4 regions of the Pseudomonas sp. GW821-FHT02C04 genome follow, and region 4 is predicted to be linked to each of the others. Evidence: predicted binding sites of a transcription regulator. Region 4 holds the regulator's gene; each other region holds the start of a gene.
The links. Region 4 encodes sigma-54, which starts transcription at its own class of promoters, with help from an activator protein. Its sites were predicted from a motif close to ANTGGCATNNANNTTGCTNT; they were not measured.

Region 1 (3,736 bases), on a different contig from region 4:
TCCGCCGCCAGTCGTTGCGCAGGACGACCGTTGGCCCCTGGCAACTGCGCCAGGATCTGGTCGATCTCCTCGGTGCAGGCCCGCAGCGAGCGCGGCACGTCGGCGCGCAGCAACAGCAGCTCGGCCACATGCCGGGCGCCGGGCGCGTCGCGATAGATCTCGGTGTAGGCCTCGAACGAGGACAAGGCCCGCAACAAGGCACTCCATTGGTAATAGGCGTGGGCGGTGCCGTCGCTGACCGCTTCGGCCTGATCGCCGGCCATTTCATAGCGGGCGTCTAGCAGGCGCAAAGTGTTGTCGGCCCGCTCGATGAACGTGCCCAACCGGATGAAACGAAACGCATCGTTGCGCATGATGGTGCCGTAGGACGCCCCGCGGAACAGGTGCGAACGTTCCTTGATCCACTCGCAGAACCGGCTCATGCCGTAGCGGCTGAGGCCTTGATTGGCGATCCCGCGGATCTCCAGCCAGGTGGCGTTGATGTTCTCCCACATGTCGGCGGTGATCCGCCCGCGCACCGCATGGGCGCTGGCTCGTGCCGCGCCGAGGCAGCTGTAGATGCTCGCGGGGTTGGCCGCGTCGAGCGCGAAGAAGTGCAGCAATCGCTCGGCATGCAGTTCGCCGTGGCGTTCCAGGTAATCGTCCAGCGTGCCGGTGATCAGCAACGGCATCGCCAGTTCGTGCAAACCGTCGCCACGGCCGTCCTGCGGCATCAGCGACAGCGAATAGCTGACGTCGAGCATCCGTGCGAGGTTTTCCGCCCGCTCCAGGTAACGCGACATCCAGTACAGATCCGAGGCAGTTCTACTTAACATGGCAGGCTTCCTTCAATCCTCGACCACCCAGGTGTCCTTGGTTCCGCCGCCCTGGGATGAATTCACCACCAGAGAGCCTTCACGCAGGGCGACACGGGTCAAACCGCCGGGCACAACCCGGGTTTCGCGGCCGGACAATACGAACGGGCGCAGGTCGATATGGCGCGGCGCAATGCCGTTTTCGACAAAGGTCGGACAGGTCGACAGCGACAGCGTCGGTTGCGCGATGTACGCGTGGGGCTTGGCCTTGATCCGCTCGCGGAACGCATCGATTTCCGCCGTCGTCGCCGCCGGCCCCACGAGCATTCCGTAACCGCCGGAGCCCTGGGTTTCCTTGACCACCAGATCCGGAAGATTGGCCAGTACATGGGAAAGTTCAGACGGATTGCGGCATTGCCAGGTCGGCACGTTCTTCAGGATCGGCTCTTCATCGAGGTAGAAACGGATCATTTCGGTGACGAACGGATACACCGATTTGTCGTCCGCCACGCCGGTGCCGATCGCATTGGCCAGCACCACGTTGCCGGAGCGATACGACGACAGCAGTCCCGGTACGCCCAGCATCGAATCCGGGCGGAAGGCCAATGGATCAAGAAACGCGTCGTCGAGGCGGCGGTAGATCACGTCTACCGCTTTCGGGCCGTCGGTGGTGCGCATGAAGACCTTGTCGTCGCGCACGAACAGATCGGCACCTTCGACCAGCTCGACGCCCATTTCCCGGGCCAGAAACGCATGCTCGAAAAACGCGCTGTTGAACCGTCCCGGTGTCAGCACCACGACACTTGGGTCGTCGATGGGGCTTGAGCTTTTCAGGGTGTCGAGCAGCAGGTTCGGGTAATGGTCGATCGGGGCGATGCGCTGGGCCGCGAACAGCTCGGGGAACAGGCGCATCATCATCTTGCGGTCTTCGAGCATGTAGCTCACGCCGCTGGGCGTGCGCAGGTTGTCCTCGAGCACGTAATACGTGCCGTCGCCGTCGCGCACCAGATCGACGCCGGAGATGTGCGAATAGATATCGCGGTGCAGATCCAGCCCCTGCATCGCCAACTGGTATTGCTCGTTGGCCAGCACCTGTTCGGCGGGAATGATCCCGGCCTTGATGATGCGCTGCTCGTGATAGAGGTCGGCGAGGAACATGTTCAACGCCTTGACGCGCTGGATGCAGCCGCGCTCGACGATCCGCCACTCGCTGGCGGGAATACTGCGCGGAATGGTGTCGAAGGGAATCAGGCGTTCTGTCCCTTGCTCGTCCCCGTAGAGCGTGAAAGTGATCCCGGCACGATGGAACAGCAGATCGGCCTCGCGTCGCCGCTGGGCCAACAGCTCGTCAGGCGTATCGGCCAGCCAGCGGGCAAACTCCCGGTAATGCGGGCGGACCTGGCCGCCGGCATCGTACATTTCATCAAAATAGGTGCGGATCATGCCGTACTCCTTGTCACCCCGGACATACAGGCCTTCGCAAGGCCCGTGCCATCGGCATAAACGCTTTGATTTCAATCGGTTGGATATTCACGCCACAGACACCGCACCATTCCTGTGCGGCAAATGCCCCAACCTGATCGCCCCCGCCTCATTGCGACGCAGTGCAGTCGCCTATCACCAGCATAGTCAGAGTTGATTTCACTGCCCGGCGCCGCCTGCGGATAATCCGCACATCCGCTGCGAAACGTCCCCGACGACGTGCGCAGCCCAACTGATCCGGCTTGCCCTGGCAGCCCTACCGGCCGTAACCCTGACCGGTTTCCTCTCCTTCCGGTCTTCCCTTTCAGCCACCTCTCCCGGTGGCTTTTTTTTGCGCCGGATTCTTGTTTCAGGGTTTTGCCGGGCGATGTTCGGGGTGCAGAAACGACAACGGCCGACCCGAAGGTCAGCCGTTGCTCGACGTGTTGCGAGGGTTATCAGTTCAAACGATGGCGGTTGCGCACCTCCTGCTTCACGCCCCAGCCTTCGATGATGCCGCCCAAGGGCTCGACCACCGCCGAAAAGCCCTGTTCGAAATCGCCAATGTCGTCGTAGGTTGCGTACATCACCTTGCTCAATTCCAGGGACCACGCGCCGTCGTCGCGCGCGCTGACCTGGGCATTGATGGATTCACCGCGAAACTTGCCTGCCGCCCTGCGCGCCCGCTCCTCGTCCGGGAAAATGGCGTAGAACTCGATGGGATGGAATCGGGAAAAATCGAAACCGCCTTCTTTCATGCGGCGCAGCACGTTGCTGCTGATGTCTTCTTGATAGGCTGTGCTCATGAACGTCCCCCTCGCATAGATGGATAGACTTTCCGTATTCCCTGCACCTGGCCGAACGGCTCAAGCGCTACGGCAACCGTGTTGCCGGCGGGAAACAAGCATGTAGCTGACAAGACCAGACCTTAGCGATCCGTTCGCTGATCTCGCTTGCAGAGTAGCCCCAAGATAGAGCCGCTGCCAAGGCCTGGTGCGTTACGGAGAAGAAGATTTTCAGATGGGAGTGATGCTGCGGATTTCGATGCTGTTCTGGGTTTTCAGGCTTTTGGCGCCTGCATCGGAGGTGCGCCCTTCCAGATCGTTCAGATCCAGTGCGGCGGCGACAGGAAGGAGTCGTTCCTTGATCAGTCGAGCGGCCTCATCGTCGCTGGGGCATTCCGCACGCTCGAAGATTTCATCGACAATTTCACCGTGATCATCCACGAAAGTGACTTTCCACTTTTGCATTGGTGCCTCCTCGAACAAACCCGCAAATGGGCTCATATCTATCTCGACTTTTGTCAGGATTGATCGTTCAAAAGCTTTACACCGATGAAACATGAAAAACATTTCATCTGCGGGAACGAAGCCGCTCGCTCCCGCAGTGATGACGGCTGAGTGATCAGTCGTTGCTTGGCTTGTTCACCGCTTGCAGCACGTATTGCGGCAAGGCGAAGGCGCCGATGTGGATTTCCGGGT
Region 2 (3,736 bases), on a different contig from region 4:
GGCGCCGGCCAGGATCGGCGTGGCCACCACGAGGCCGCGCTGTTGGGTGGTCAGGTGCAGGTCGGCGGCGATCTGCACCGCCAGCGGGCCGAGCAGGTACCAGACCATGAAGCTCAGGTCGAAATACAGGAAGGCCGCGAACAGGGTCGGGGTGTGGCCGGATTTCCAGAAGCTTTTATTCATCGCGCACCTCAGCGGTAGAGAATCTCGAGAAGGAGTCAGAACCAGCACAGTGGGGCGCCGCCACGGCCGCACCACCGGCCCCGGTCAATGGGGCCAAAACGCAAAAACGCCGCTACCCGGATCGCCGAATGGGGCGAAGAAGGTGAGCGACGTCTTTGTCGTGGGTGGGGCAACCGCCGTTGGTTACCTGTAGGGATTGCTTAGCGAGATCTGTGCCAGCTCAGCCGAGCAACTCGCTCATGGCAATGATCTGCTCCGCCACCTGAATCAGTTTCTGCTGGCGGCTCATGGCCTGGCGGCGCATCAGGGTGTAGGCCTCTTCTTCGTTGCAGTCCTTCATTTTCATCAACAGACCCTTGGCCAGTTCGATGCGTTTGCGCTCGGCCAGTTGCTGGTCGCGGGCCTGAAGCTGGGCGCGCAGGGCCTGATCGCTTTCGAAGCGGGCCATGGCCACGTCGAGAATCGGCTGCAAGCGTTGTGCGTGAATGCCTTCGACGATGTAGGCACTGACCCCGGACTTGATCGCCTGACGCATCACGCCAGGGTCATGCTCGTCGGTGAACATCACGATCGGCCGGGGCTGGTCGCGGCTGACCAGCACCACTTGTTCCATCACATCACGGCTCGGTGACTCGGTATCGATCAGGATCACGTCCGGGCGCACCGTTTCGACGCGTGCGGGCAGGTCGATGGTCAGGCCGGACTCGTCGATGACCTCGAAACCGGCCTCGGTCAGCGCGGCTTTCAGGCGCCCGACTTTTTTCGCGGTGTCGTTGATCAGCAGAATGCGCAGCATGTTCGCGGTCTCCTGTCAGCGGCGGGCGAGAAGGGGGGCGTTATTGCTCAGCGCGTGCAGCTTGAAGCCTTGCGCATAGGCGGCCGGGTCGCTGCCGTCCCAGACCTTGCCGTCGATCAACTGGCTGCTGCGCATGTCTTCGGTACCGACCGGCACACCGACAGCGCTGGCCGCGTCGCGGTACAGCGCCAGTTGCTGCACCTGACGGGCGACGGCGAGGTAGTCCGGGTCGTCGCGCAGCAAACCCCAGCGGCGGAACTGGGTCATGAACCACATGCCGTCCGACAGGTACGGCAGGTTAACCGCCCCATCGCCGTGAAAGCGCAGGGCGTGCGGATCCTGCCAGCGGTTGCCGAGGCCATCGTCGTAGTCGCCGAGAAAGCGCGGTTCGATGCAGGACACCGGGGCGTCCAGATACTCGGCGGCGCTGAGCAACTGCGCGGTGCTGCGGCGGTTTTCCGGGCTCTCTTCGATGAAACGGCTGGCTTCGAGGATCGCCATCACCAGTGCGCGGGCGGTGTTGGGGTATTGCTCGACGAAGGCGCGGGTGCAGCCGAGGACTTTTTCCGGATGGTCGGGCCAGATGGTCTGGCTGGTCGCCATTGTGAAGCCGAGATTCAGCTGCACCGCGCTGGCTGCCCACGGCTCGCCCACGCAGAAACCGTCGATGCGACCGGCCTGCAGGTGCGCGACCATTTGCGGCGGCGGTACGACCACGCTGTCGACATTCTGCAACGGATGGATGCCCTGACTGGCGAGCCAGTAATAAAGCCACATGGCGTGGGTGCCGGTGGGGAAAGTCTGGGCAAAGGTCAGTCTTGCGCGGGTTTGGTGCACATGACGGTACAGCGCCTCAGGACCGGTCACGCCCAGGCTCTGCAAACCATGGGACAGGTTGAGGCTCTGACCGTTCTGGTTCAGGCCCATCAGCACCGCCATGTCGGTGGACGCAACGCCGCCGATGCCCAAGTGCACCGCGTAGATCAGACCGTACAGACTGTGGGCGGCATCGAGCTCGCCGCTGACCAGATTGTCGCGCAGGTTGGCCCAGGAACTCTGGCGCTTGAGGTTCAGGGTCAGGCCGTAAGGCTGGGCAAAGCCCTGCGTGGCGGCGACCACCACTGAAGCGCAGTCGCTCAGGGCCATGAAGCCGAGGTTGATCGCGCTTTTTTCCGGGGCATCGCTGCCGTTGACCCAGGCCAGTGGCCCGACGGAGGTTTGAGTCATGAAAAGCCATCCTCAAAAAAAACGTCGTCACGGACTTTGTCGAGGCAAAACCCGGTGACGACGCCATTGTCCTTGCCTGCCTGCCGTCATTGGCCTGCGGGCTGATGCAGGGGAAGGTGCAAGGCATATGCCAGTGCAGGGGATTTGCGTGTGCGCCTCGCGCGGCAGGGCGATGCCCGGCTATAATCGCCGCCTCTTTTCGCCGCCCGAGTCATAGCCGCCCATGTACACCCTGGCCCGTCAGCTGTTGTTCAAACTTTCCCCGGAAACCTCCCACGATCTGTCGCTGGATCTGATCGGCGCGGGCGGGCGTTTGGGCCTCAACGGCTTGCTGTGCAAGGCCCCGGCGTCGCTGCCGGTGAACGTCATGGGCCTGGACTTCCCGAACCCTGTGGGTCTCGCGGCCGGTCTGGACAAGAACGGCGCGGCCATCGACGGCTTCGCGCAGCTGGGTTTCGGTTTTGTCGAAATCGGCACCGTGACCCCGCGTCCGCAGCCGGGCAACCCGAAACCACGGATTTTCCGCCTGCCGGAAGCCGAGGCGATCATCAATCGCATGGGTTTCAACAACCTCGGTGTGGATAACCTGCTGGCGCGGGTCGCGGCGGCCAAATACAAAGGCGTGCTGGGGATCAACATCGGCAAGAACTTCGACACCCCGGTCGAGCGTGCGGTCGATGACTACCTGATCTGCCTGGACAAGGTTTACGCCCACGCCAGCTACATCACGGTCAACGTCAGTTCGCCGAATACCCCGGGCCTGCGCAGCCTGCAATTCGGCGACTCGCTCAAGCAATTGCTGGCAGACCTGGCCACGCGCCGCGCCGAACTGGCCCTGCGCCACGGCAAACATGTACCGCTGGCGATCAAGATCGCGCCGGACATGACCGACGAAGAAACCGCGCAGGTCGCGCAAGCGCTGATCGAAACCGGGATGGACGCGGTGATCGCCACCAACACCACCCTCAGCCGCGTGGGCGTCGAAGGCATGGAACACGGTGACGAGGCGGGCGGTCTGTCCGGTGCGCCGGTTCGCGAGAAGAGCACCCACACGGTCAAAGTGCTGGCGTCCGAGCTGGGTGGCAAACTGCCGATCATCGCGGCGGGCGGTATCACCGAAGGCAAACATGCGGCCGAGAAGATCGCTGCCGGCGCGAGCCTGGTGCAGATCTACTCCGGCTTCATCTATAAGGGCCCGGCGCTGATCCGTGAATCCGTGGACGCGATCGCGGCCAAGCGCTGATCTTCGGACATAAAAAGGCAGGCATAAAAAAGGGCTCCTCGAAGGAGCCCCTGGGCCGTAGCCCGCCGTCCGGGAAGGACGTGCATGGTGATCAGGGTGTTGCGAAATCAGATTGTCGTGTCGGAATAAGTGCCCTGTGTCAGCCGACGGCGTGAAGTTCGTTGAGTCTGTGGATTCCCGCAGTGCCGGTCATACCGTCCCAGTTGTCGCCGCGTCCTTCTCGCCAGCCGTTGATCCAGGCTTGACGTACCGACGGTAGAGTAAATGGGCAAAGCTCACGGGATTTG
Region 3 (3,736 bases), on a different contig from region 4:
GTCGCGGCGACCTTCAAAAAGTGCCGCTGACTGGCATAAATCGTATCGGCCAAACTGGGCGCTTCTGCACGAAGCCAGGATGCGAGTAATGGCTGTTTTTTCTGCTTCTTCTGTTTCATAGGCACCTCTCGTGTCTGTGTTCTGTTTGGATCAGGCCGCAGAAGGTAGCGAAGGCAGGGATACTCACGTAATCAGGTGTGGGGGACAGTCCTTGTAGGACGGTACTTACGTGAGCGAAGGACGTTGGTGTGGGCGGATTGAGGTGTGACACGGCTTGGGGGCTAAACAGTTGCTGTGACTATTCCTCAGAAAACCGATTGTCGCAGCTATCTCGAGGCGAAAAAAAACCGCCTTGAGGAGACGGTTTTCAGTTGCAGGCTTCAGTGAGGCCAAGGCCTGCGCATCCTTAGTGGACACACTCACGTTCGCTGAGAGTATGCAGGTTTGCTCCTTGATGCAAGCGTCAAAGTCACTTGGCGCTCATCAGGACATGACGTGCCAGATATGCCGGGAAAACATGCTTAATGGCTTGATACAACTTGTTTAAATGCATTCTCAAGGACTGCAATACCATCCGCTACGACGATGCCCACTCATGGAGTGTCCGTAAAGTGTGGCCGGGAGCGTAAAGATTTCATGTTCCTCGACACGGTGTGAGACCCGTGCCGGTGCTGTTTTGGGGGACCCACACCCGGCCGCCTTGGTGGACACACTCACGTGTAGTCCCGAAGGTGTTCGTATGCCGGAAAGAGCATCGGAGGTTTGGCCCCACGCAAGGAGGGCCAAAATATGTCTAAGTTTCTTAAACATATGTGGCGCCTCGTCAGGATCGCGCTATGGGCTTTTCGCCTGTACGAGATTCTGCGAGACCGTTGGAATAATTCGCTGTAGGAATTGAACCGACGGAAACCGTTCCTGCCTCGGCAGGAGCGGTTTTAGCTTTCGTAACATTCACTCAGCCGGCGGCGTCAGCTTCGCTTCCAGCTCAGCCACCTTCGCCTCAAGGCTCTCAAGCCGAGCGCGAGTGCGCGCCAGCACCACCATCTGACTATCAAACTCTTCGCGGCTCACCAGGTCCAGTTTGCTGAAGGCGCTTTGCAGCAGCATCTTGAACTGGCTTTCGATTTCGGCTTTTGGCAAGGGCGTGTCGCCGCTGAACAGGCGGGAGGCGGTGCCGCTCAGGGCGTCGAGGAAGTCTTTGGGCGCGAGCATGGGATATGTCCTGGAAACAATGGCCGGCAGTGTATCACGCAGTGTCTATAGTCATTTGCGTTGGCCGGGATGCACGCTTTTCGCGCAAAAGGACGAACGGCTGCGCACCGTTGTTGTGCGTATCCCGTGTGCCATTTCGGTGATGGCATCTTCGGCAGCGGCCAAGGGATTGAAATCAGGGGATTTTGGCGAGATGGCAAGCTTTCTGCTTAGTCGGTAGTGACCCATGCACTGATGCAGTCGCTGTGACGAATGCAGTGCGGCAGGCGGAGCGGGGAGTTTCGTCAGCAGCGGTTAGCTGGCGTCAGTCGGGCAGGTAAGGCCGACGATGCGTTACAAAGCCAGGCACTGCGCTTAGACTTGAGTCGGGTTTGTTTTCCTGGGGCAAGTCCACCAATTCGGGAGAGAGTTTCATGAAGCTAGTCACTGCCATCATCAAGCCGTTCAAGTTGGACGACGTGCGCGAGTCGCTGTCCGAAATCGGCGTGCAGGGCATTACCGTTACTGAAGTCAAAGGCTTCGGGCGGCAGAAGGGTCACACCGAGCTGTATCGCGGCGCGGAGTACGTGGTCGATTTTCTGCCCAAGGTGAAAATCGACGTTGCCATCGACGACAAGGATCTGGATCGGGTTATCGAGGCGATAACCAAGGCTGCCAACACCGGCAAGATCGGTGACGGCAAGATCTTCGTGGTCAATCTGGAACAGGCGATTCGCATCCGTACCGGCGAAACCGATACCGACGCGATCTAAACGCCGCCACAAACCCAACGCCCCAGGAGAAAACAATATGACTCTGCGTAAATTCGCAGGGCTAGGCGCCCTGTTGTCCATCGTAATGCCCGGCCTGGCTTTGGCGGCAGATCCGGTGGCGCCTCCAGTCCTCAATTCCGGCGATACCGCCTGGATGCTGACCTCGACGGCCCTCGTGCTGTTCATGACCATTCCCGGCCTCGCGCTGTTCTACGGCGGCATGGTTCGGTCGAAAAACATTCTTTCCGTGATGATGCAGTGCTTCGCCATTACCGGCCTGGTCACCATCCTGTGGTTCCTTTATGGCTACAGCATGGCGTTCGACACCACCGGGATGGAAGCCAACGTCGTCAACTTCAACTCCTTCGTCGGCAGCTTCGGCAAGGCCTTCCTCGCGGGCATCACGCCTGCCAGCATTACTGGCCCGGCGGCGCTGTTCCCTGAAGCCGTGTTCGTCACTTACCAGATGACATTCGCCATCATCACTCCGGCGCTGATCGTCGGTGCCTTCGCCGAGCGCATGAAGTTCTCCGCGATGCTGGTGTTCATGGGCGTCTGGTTCACCGTGGTGTATGCGCCGATTGCGCACATGGTCTGGAGTGGCCCGGGCTCGCTGTTGGGTGACTGGGGCGTGCTCGACTTCGCCGGCGGCACCGTGGTGCACATCAACGCCGGTATCGCCGGTCTGGTGGCGTGCCTGGTGCTGGGCAAACGCAAAGGCTTCCCGACTACCCCGATGGCGCCGCACAACCTCGGTTACACCCTGATGGGCGCCGCCATGCTGTGGGTCGGCTGGTTCGGCTTCAATGCCGGTTCCGCCGCAGCCGCCAACGGCACGGCCGGCATGGCGATGCTGGTTACTCAGATCGCAACCGCCGCCGCTGCACTGGGCTGGATGTTCGCCGAGTGGATCACCCACGGCAAACCGAGCGCACTGGGTATCGCTTCGGGCGTGGTTGCCGGTCTGGTGGCAATCACTCCGGCGGCCGGTACCGTGGGCCCGATGGGTTCGCTGATCATTGGTCTGGCCGCCGGCGTGGTGTGCTTCTTCTGCGCCACCACCCTGAAACGCAAACTCGGCTATGACGACTCCTTGGACGCCTTCGGCGTGCACGGTATCGGCGGTATTCTCGGTGCGATCCTGACCGGTGTGTTCGCCGCGCCTGCGCTGGGTGGCTTCGGCACCGTCACCGACATTGCCGCGCAAGTCTGGATTCAGTGCAAAGGCGTCGGCTTCACGGTGATCTACACCGCGATCGTCACCTTCATCATCCTCAAGGTGCTGGATGCCGTGATGGGGCTGCGCGCTACCGAGGAAGAAGAATCGGTGGGCCTGGACCTGGCACAACACAACGAGCGCGGCTACAACCTGTAAGTACGCGCCTCAAAAAAACTTGCCCGGTTCGCCGGGCATTTTTTTGTCCGGAATTTGTCATCCTTGAGATGGCTGAAAGGATTTTTCGTACTGCTTTGGTCGTGTTTACGGCGGGTGTTTTTCTACGGCCAATGGCTTACATCATTGAAGGAATATTAGGGCCTTTGTTTTTTTTCAGAGCGCGCTAGAATGCGCCCCGAACGTGCGGAGAACTGTATGTGGCAACAGACTCTGATAACCCTGCGGGCACGGCCCCGGGGCTTTCATCTGGTAACGGAAGAGTTGCTCGCCGGACTGCCTGAACTCAAGGCATGCCGGGTCGGTCTGTTGCATTTGTGGCTGCAGCATACCTCGGCGTCGTTGACCATCAACGAGAACGCCGATCCGGCGGTACGTC
Region 4 (3,736 bases):
ACCAGCCGATGCACGGTCGCGCCAAGGCCGGTATCGGCTATCTGCCACAGGAAGCGTCGATCTTTCGCAAACTGTCGGTGGCCGACAACATCATGGCCATCCTCGAGACCCGTCAGGAGCTCGACAAGGCCGGTCGTCGCAAGGAGCTGGAAAGCCTGCTGCAGGAATTCCACATCAGCCACATCCGCGACAACCTCGGCATGAGCCTGTCCGGTGGTGAGCGTCGCCGGGTGGAAATCGCCCGTGCACTGGCCACCGCACCGAAATTCATCCTGCTCGACGAACCGTTCGCCGGTGTCGACCCGATCTCCGTGGGCGACATCAAGCAGATCATTCATCACCTCAAGGCCAAGGGCATCGGTGTGTTGATCACCGACCACAACGTCCGCGAGACGCTGGATATCTGCGAAACGGCCTACATCGTCAATGACGGCCAACTGATCGCCGAAGGCGACTCCGCGACCATCCTCGCCAACGATCTGGTGAAGGAAGTGTACCTGGGTCACGAGTTCCGCCTGTAAGCGCGACAGCATTCGACCAGCCGTCCGGGTGCTGTAACGTTGAAGCGCACTTTTATACGCTTTTATTGTTACAGCGCTCTAGGCAAACACGACAGTTTCAGGCATATAATTTGCTTAAGTTTGGCGCTTCGGCGCCCTGTAGTGGATGGCGCATAGCGCCGGCGAATAAGGTGTTAAGCCCCTGCCATGAAACCATCGCTAGTCTTGAGAATGGGCCAGCAGCTGACGATGACACCGCAGCTGCAACAGGCCATCCGCCTGCTCCAATTGTCGACCCTGGATCTGCAACAGGAAATCCAGGAGGCTCTGGAATCCAATCCGATGCTCGAACGCCAGGAAGACGGCGACGACTTCGACAACTCCGATCCCATGGCCGACAACGCCGAACAGAAGCCCAACACCGAGATCCAGGAACCCTCCTATCAGGAGACCGCGCCGACGGTCGACAATCTTGAAGAAGGCGAATGGAACGAGCGAATCCCCAACGAACTGCCCGTGGACACCGCCTGGGAAGACGTCTACCAGACCAGTGCCAGCAGCCTGCCGAGCAGCGATGACGACGAGTGGGATTTCACCACCCGAACTTCCGCTGGCGAGAGCCTGCAAAGCCACCTGCTGTGGCAGCTGAACCTGGCGCCGATGTCCGACACGGATCGCCTGATCGCCGTCACCCTGATCGACTGCATCAACAATCAGGGCTACCTCGACGAAACCCTCGAAGAAATTCTCGACGCCTTCGATCCGGAGCTCGACATCGAGCTGGACGAGATCGAAGCCGTCCTGCACCGCATCCAGCAATTCGAACCCGCCGGCATCGGTGCACGCAACCTGGGCGAATGCCTGCTGCTGCAATTGCGCCAGCTGTCGGCCAAGACCCCTTGGCTGGCAGAAGCCAAGCGTCTGGTTACCGATTACATCGACCTGCTCGGCAGCCGCGACTACAGCCAGCTGATGCGCCGCATGAAGCTCAAGGAAGATGAACTGCGCCAGGTCATCGAACTGGTGCAGAGCCTCAACCCGCGCCCCGGCTCGCAGATCGAATCCACCGAAGCCGAATACGTGGTGCCTGACGTCATCGTGCGCAAGGACAACGAGCGCTGGCTGGTCGAACTGAACCAGGAATCGGTGCCGCGCCTGCGAGTCAACGCCCAGTACGCCGGTTTCGTGCGCCGCGCCGACACCAGCGCCGACAACACCTTCATGCGCAATCAGTTGCAGGAAGCCCGCTGGTTCATCAAGAGCCTGCAGAGCCGCAACGAAACCCTGATGAAAGTGGCCACCCAGATCGTCGAGCATCAGCGCGGCTTTCTTGAATACGGCGACGAAGCCATGAAGCCTCTCGTGCTACATGACATCGCCGAAGCGGTGGGCATGCACGAGTCGACGATTTCCCGGGTGACCACGCAGAAATTCATGCATACCCCCCGGGGCATCTATGAACTGAAATACTTTTTCTCCAGCCACGTCAGCACCTCCGAAGGCGGCGAATGCTCATCCACGGCGATCCGCGCGATCATCAAGAAACTGGTTGCCGCGGAAAATCAGAAAAAGCCGTTGAGTGACAGCAAGATCGCTGGTTTACTGGAGGCACAAGGCATTCAGGTGGCTCGCCGCACCGTCGCCAAGTACCGCGAATCCCTCGGGATCGCGCCTTCGAGCGAACGCAAGCGGTTGATGTAAGCCACGTTACAGCGTTCCAGTGGCAGGCTCTTCGGCCTGCCGCTTTATGCACTGGCAACGAAGGAGAAGCTGTATGCAAGTCAACATCAGTGGACACCAACTGGAAGTTACCCAACCTCTCCGTGAGTACGTTGAGCAAAAGCTCAAGAGGCTTGAGGGGCATTTCGACAAGATCACCAACGTGCAAGTCACGATGTGCGTCGAGAAGCTGAAGCAGAAAATCGAAGCCACGCTGCATATTCCCGGTAACGAGGTCGTCGCAAACGCGGAACATACCGATATGTACGCAGCGATCGACGCGCTGACCGACAAGCTTGATAAACAACTCAAAAAGCATAAGGAAAAGACCCAGAGCCTGCTTCAGGGCGCTACCGGTCGATAACCCCCACCCCCATGATCCGACTTGAAAGCATCCTGACCCCCGGCCGTTCCCTCGTGAACGTGCCGGGCGGCAGCAAAAAGAAAGCCCTCGAACAAATTGCCAACCTGATCGCCCGGGAAGTACCGGATCTGGAGATGCAAGATGTCTTCGAGGCACTGATTGCCCGTGAAAAACTCGGCTCGACCGGTTTTGGCAACGGCATCGCCATTCCCCATTGCCGCCTCAAGGGCTGCGAGTCGCCCATCAGCGCCTTGATGCACCTTGAAGCGCCTATCGACTTCGACGCCATCGATGGTGCACCGGTCGACCTGCTGTTCGTGCTGCTGGTCCCGGAAGCCGCCACCGATGCGCACCTGGAACTGCTGCGCCAGATCGCCAGCATGCTCGACCGCAAGGAAGTACGCGAAAAACTGCGTCGCGCCACCACCAACGAAGCCTTGTATCAGGTTGTCCTGGACGAGCAAAACGGGCACTAAACATGCGCTTGATCATCGTCAGTGGCCGCTCCGGCTCGGGTAAAAGTACCGCTCTGGATGTCCTCGAGGACAACGGCTACTACTGCATCGACAACTTGCCTGCCGGCCTGCTGCCGGAACTGGCAGAGCGCGCACTGATTCATACGGAACTGTCTCAGCCACTGGTCGCGGTATCGATCGATGCACGCAATCTGCCCAGTCATCTCTCGCGCTTTCCGGAATTGCTTGAAGAAGTCCGCAGCCGGCACATCCAGTGCGACGTCCTGTATCTGGACGCCGATGAAGAAACCCTGCTCAAGCGTTTTTCGGAAACCCGTCGTCGCCACCCTCTGAGCAGCGCCAATCGTTCGCTGGCCGAAGCCATCAACGATGAAACGGCCCTGCTGGGCCCGATCGCCGATCTGGCCGACCTGAAGGTCAACACCACTAATCTGAATCTGTACCAGTTGCGCGACACCATCAAGCTGCGGCTGCTGAACCAGCCGGAGCCGGGTACGGCGTTTCTGGTGGAGTCGTTCGGTTTCAAACGCGGCATGCCGGTGGATGCGGATCTGGTGTTCGATGTACGCTGCCTGCCCAACCCGTACTGGAAACCGGAACTACGCGCGCAATCGGGGCTCGATGAGCCGGTAGCCGAGTACCTGGCGGCACAGCCGGAAGTCGAAGAGATGTTTCAG

Region 1: the regulator sigma-54 is predicted to act here: its motif matches at 2,271-2,290, upstream of AC07VV_RS29730 (circularly permuted type 2 ATP-grasp protein).
Region 2: the regulator sigma-54 is predicted to act here: its motif matches at 2,322-2,341, upstream of AC07VV_RS24615 (CmpA/NrtA family ABC transporter substrate-binding protein).
Region 3: the regulator sigma-54 is predicted to act here: its motif matches at 1,405-1,424, upstream of glnK (P-II family nitrogen regulator).

Annotation. Positions count from the first base shown of each region.
Region 1 is NZ_JBWKVT010000013.1:15,626-19,361, forward strand. Features, by position in the region: gene AC07VV_RS29725 (alpha-E domain-containing protein) at 1-815, opposite strand, end outside; gene AC07VV_RS29730 (circularly permuted type 2 ATP-grasp protein) at 828-2,237, opposite strand; gene AC07VV_RS29735 (ribonuclease E inhibitor RraB) at 2,714-3,061, opposite strand; gene AC07VV_RS29740 (hypothetical protein) at 3,272-3,505, opposite strand; gene speE (polyamine aminopropyltransferase) at 3,660-3,736, opposite strand, start outside.
Region 2 is NZ_JBWKVT010000008.1:43,682-47,417, forward strand. Features, by position in the region: gene AC07VV_RS24605 (nitrate/nitrite transporter) at 1-183, opposite strand, end outside; gene AC07VV_RS24610 (ANTAR domain-containing response regulator) at 404-979, opposite strand; gene AC07VV_RS24615 (CmpA/NrtA family ABC transporter substrate-binding protein) at 995-2,206, opposite strand; gene AC07VV_RS24620 (quinone-dependent dihydroorotate dehydrogenase) at 2,430-3,449, shown strand; gene rmf (ribosome modulation factor) at 3,589-3,736, opposite strand, start outside.
Region 3 is NZ_JBWKVT010000002.1:422,804-426,539, reverse strand. Features, by position in the region: gene AC07VV_RS10100 (hypothetical protein) at 1-119, opposite strand, end outside; gene AC07VV_RS10095 (accessory factor UbiK family protein) at 952-1,212, opposite strand; gene glnK (P-II family nitrogen regulator) at 1,626-1,964, shown strand; gene AC07VV_RS10085 (ammonium transporter) at 2,002-3,339, shown strand; gene AC07VV_RS10080 (secondary thiamine-phosphate synthase enzyme YjbQ) at 3,556-3,736, shown strand, end outside.
Region 4 is NZ_JBWKVT010000010.1:39,433-43,168, reverse strand. Features, by position in the region: gene lptB (LPS export ABC transporter ATP-binding protein) at 1-521, shown strand, start outside; gene AC07VV_RS27405 (RNA polymerase factor sigma-54) at 708-2,201, shown strand; gene hpf (ribosome hibernation-promoting factor, HPF/YfiA family) at 2,275-2,583, shown strand; gene ptsN (PTS IIA-like nitrogen regulatory protein PtsN) at 2,595-3,059, shown strand; gene rapZ (RNase adapter RapZ) at 3,062-3,736, shown strand, end outside.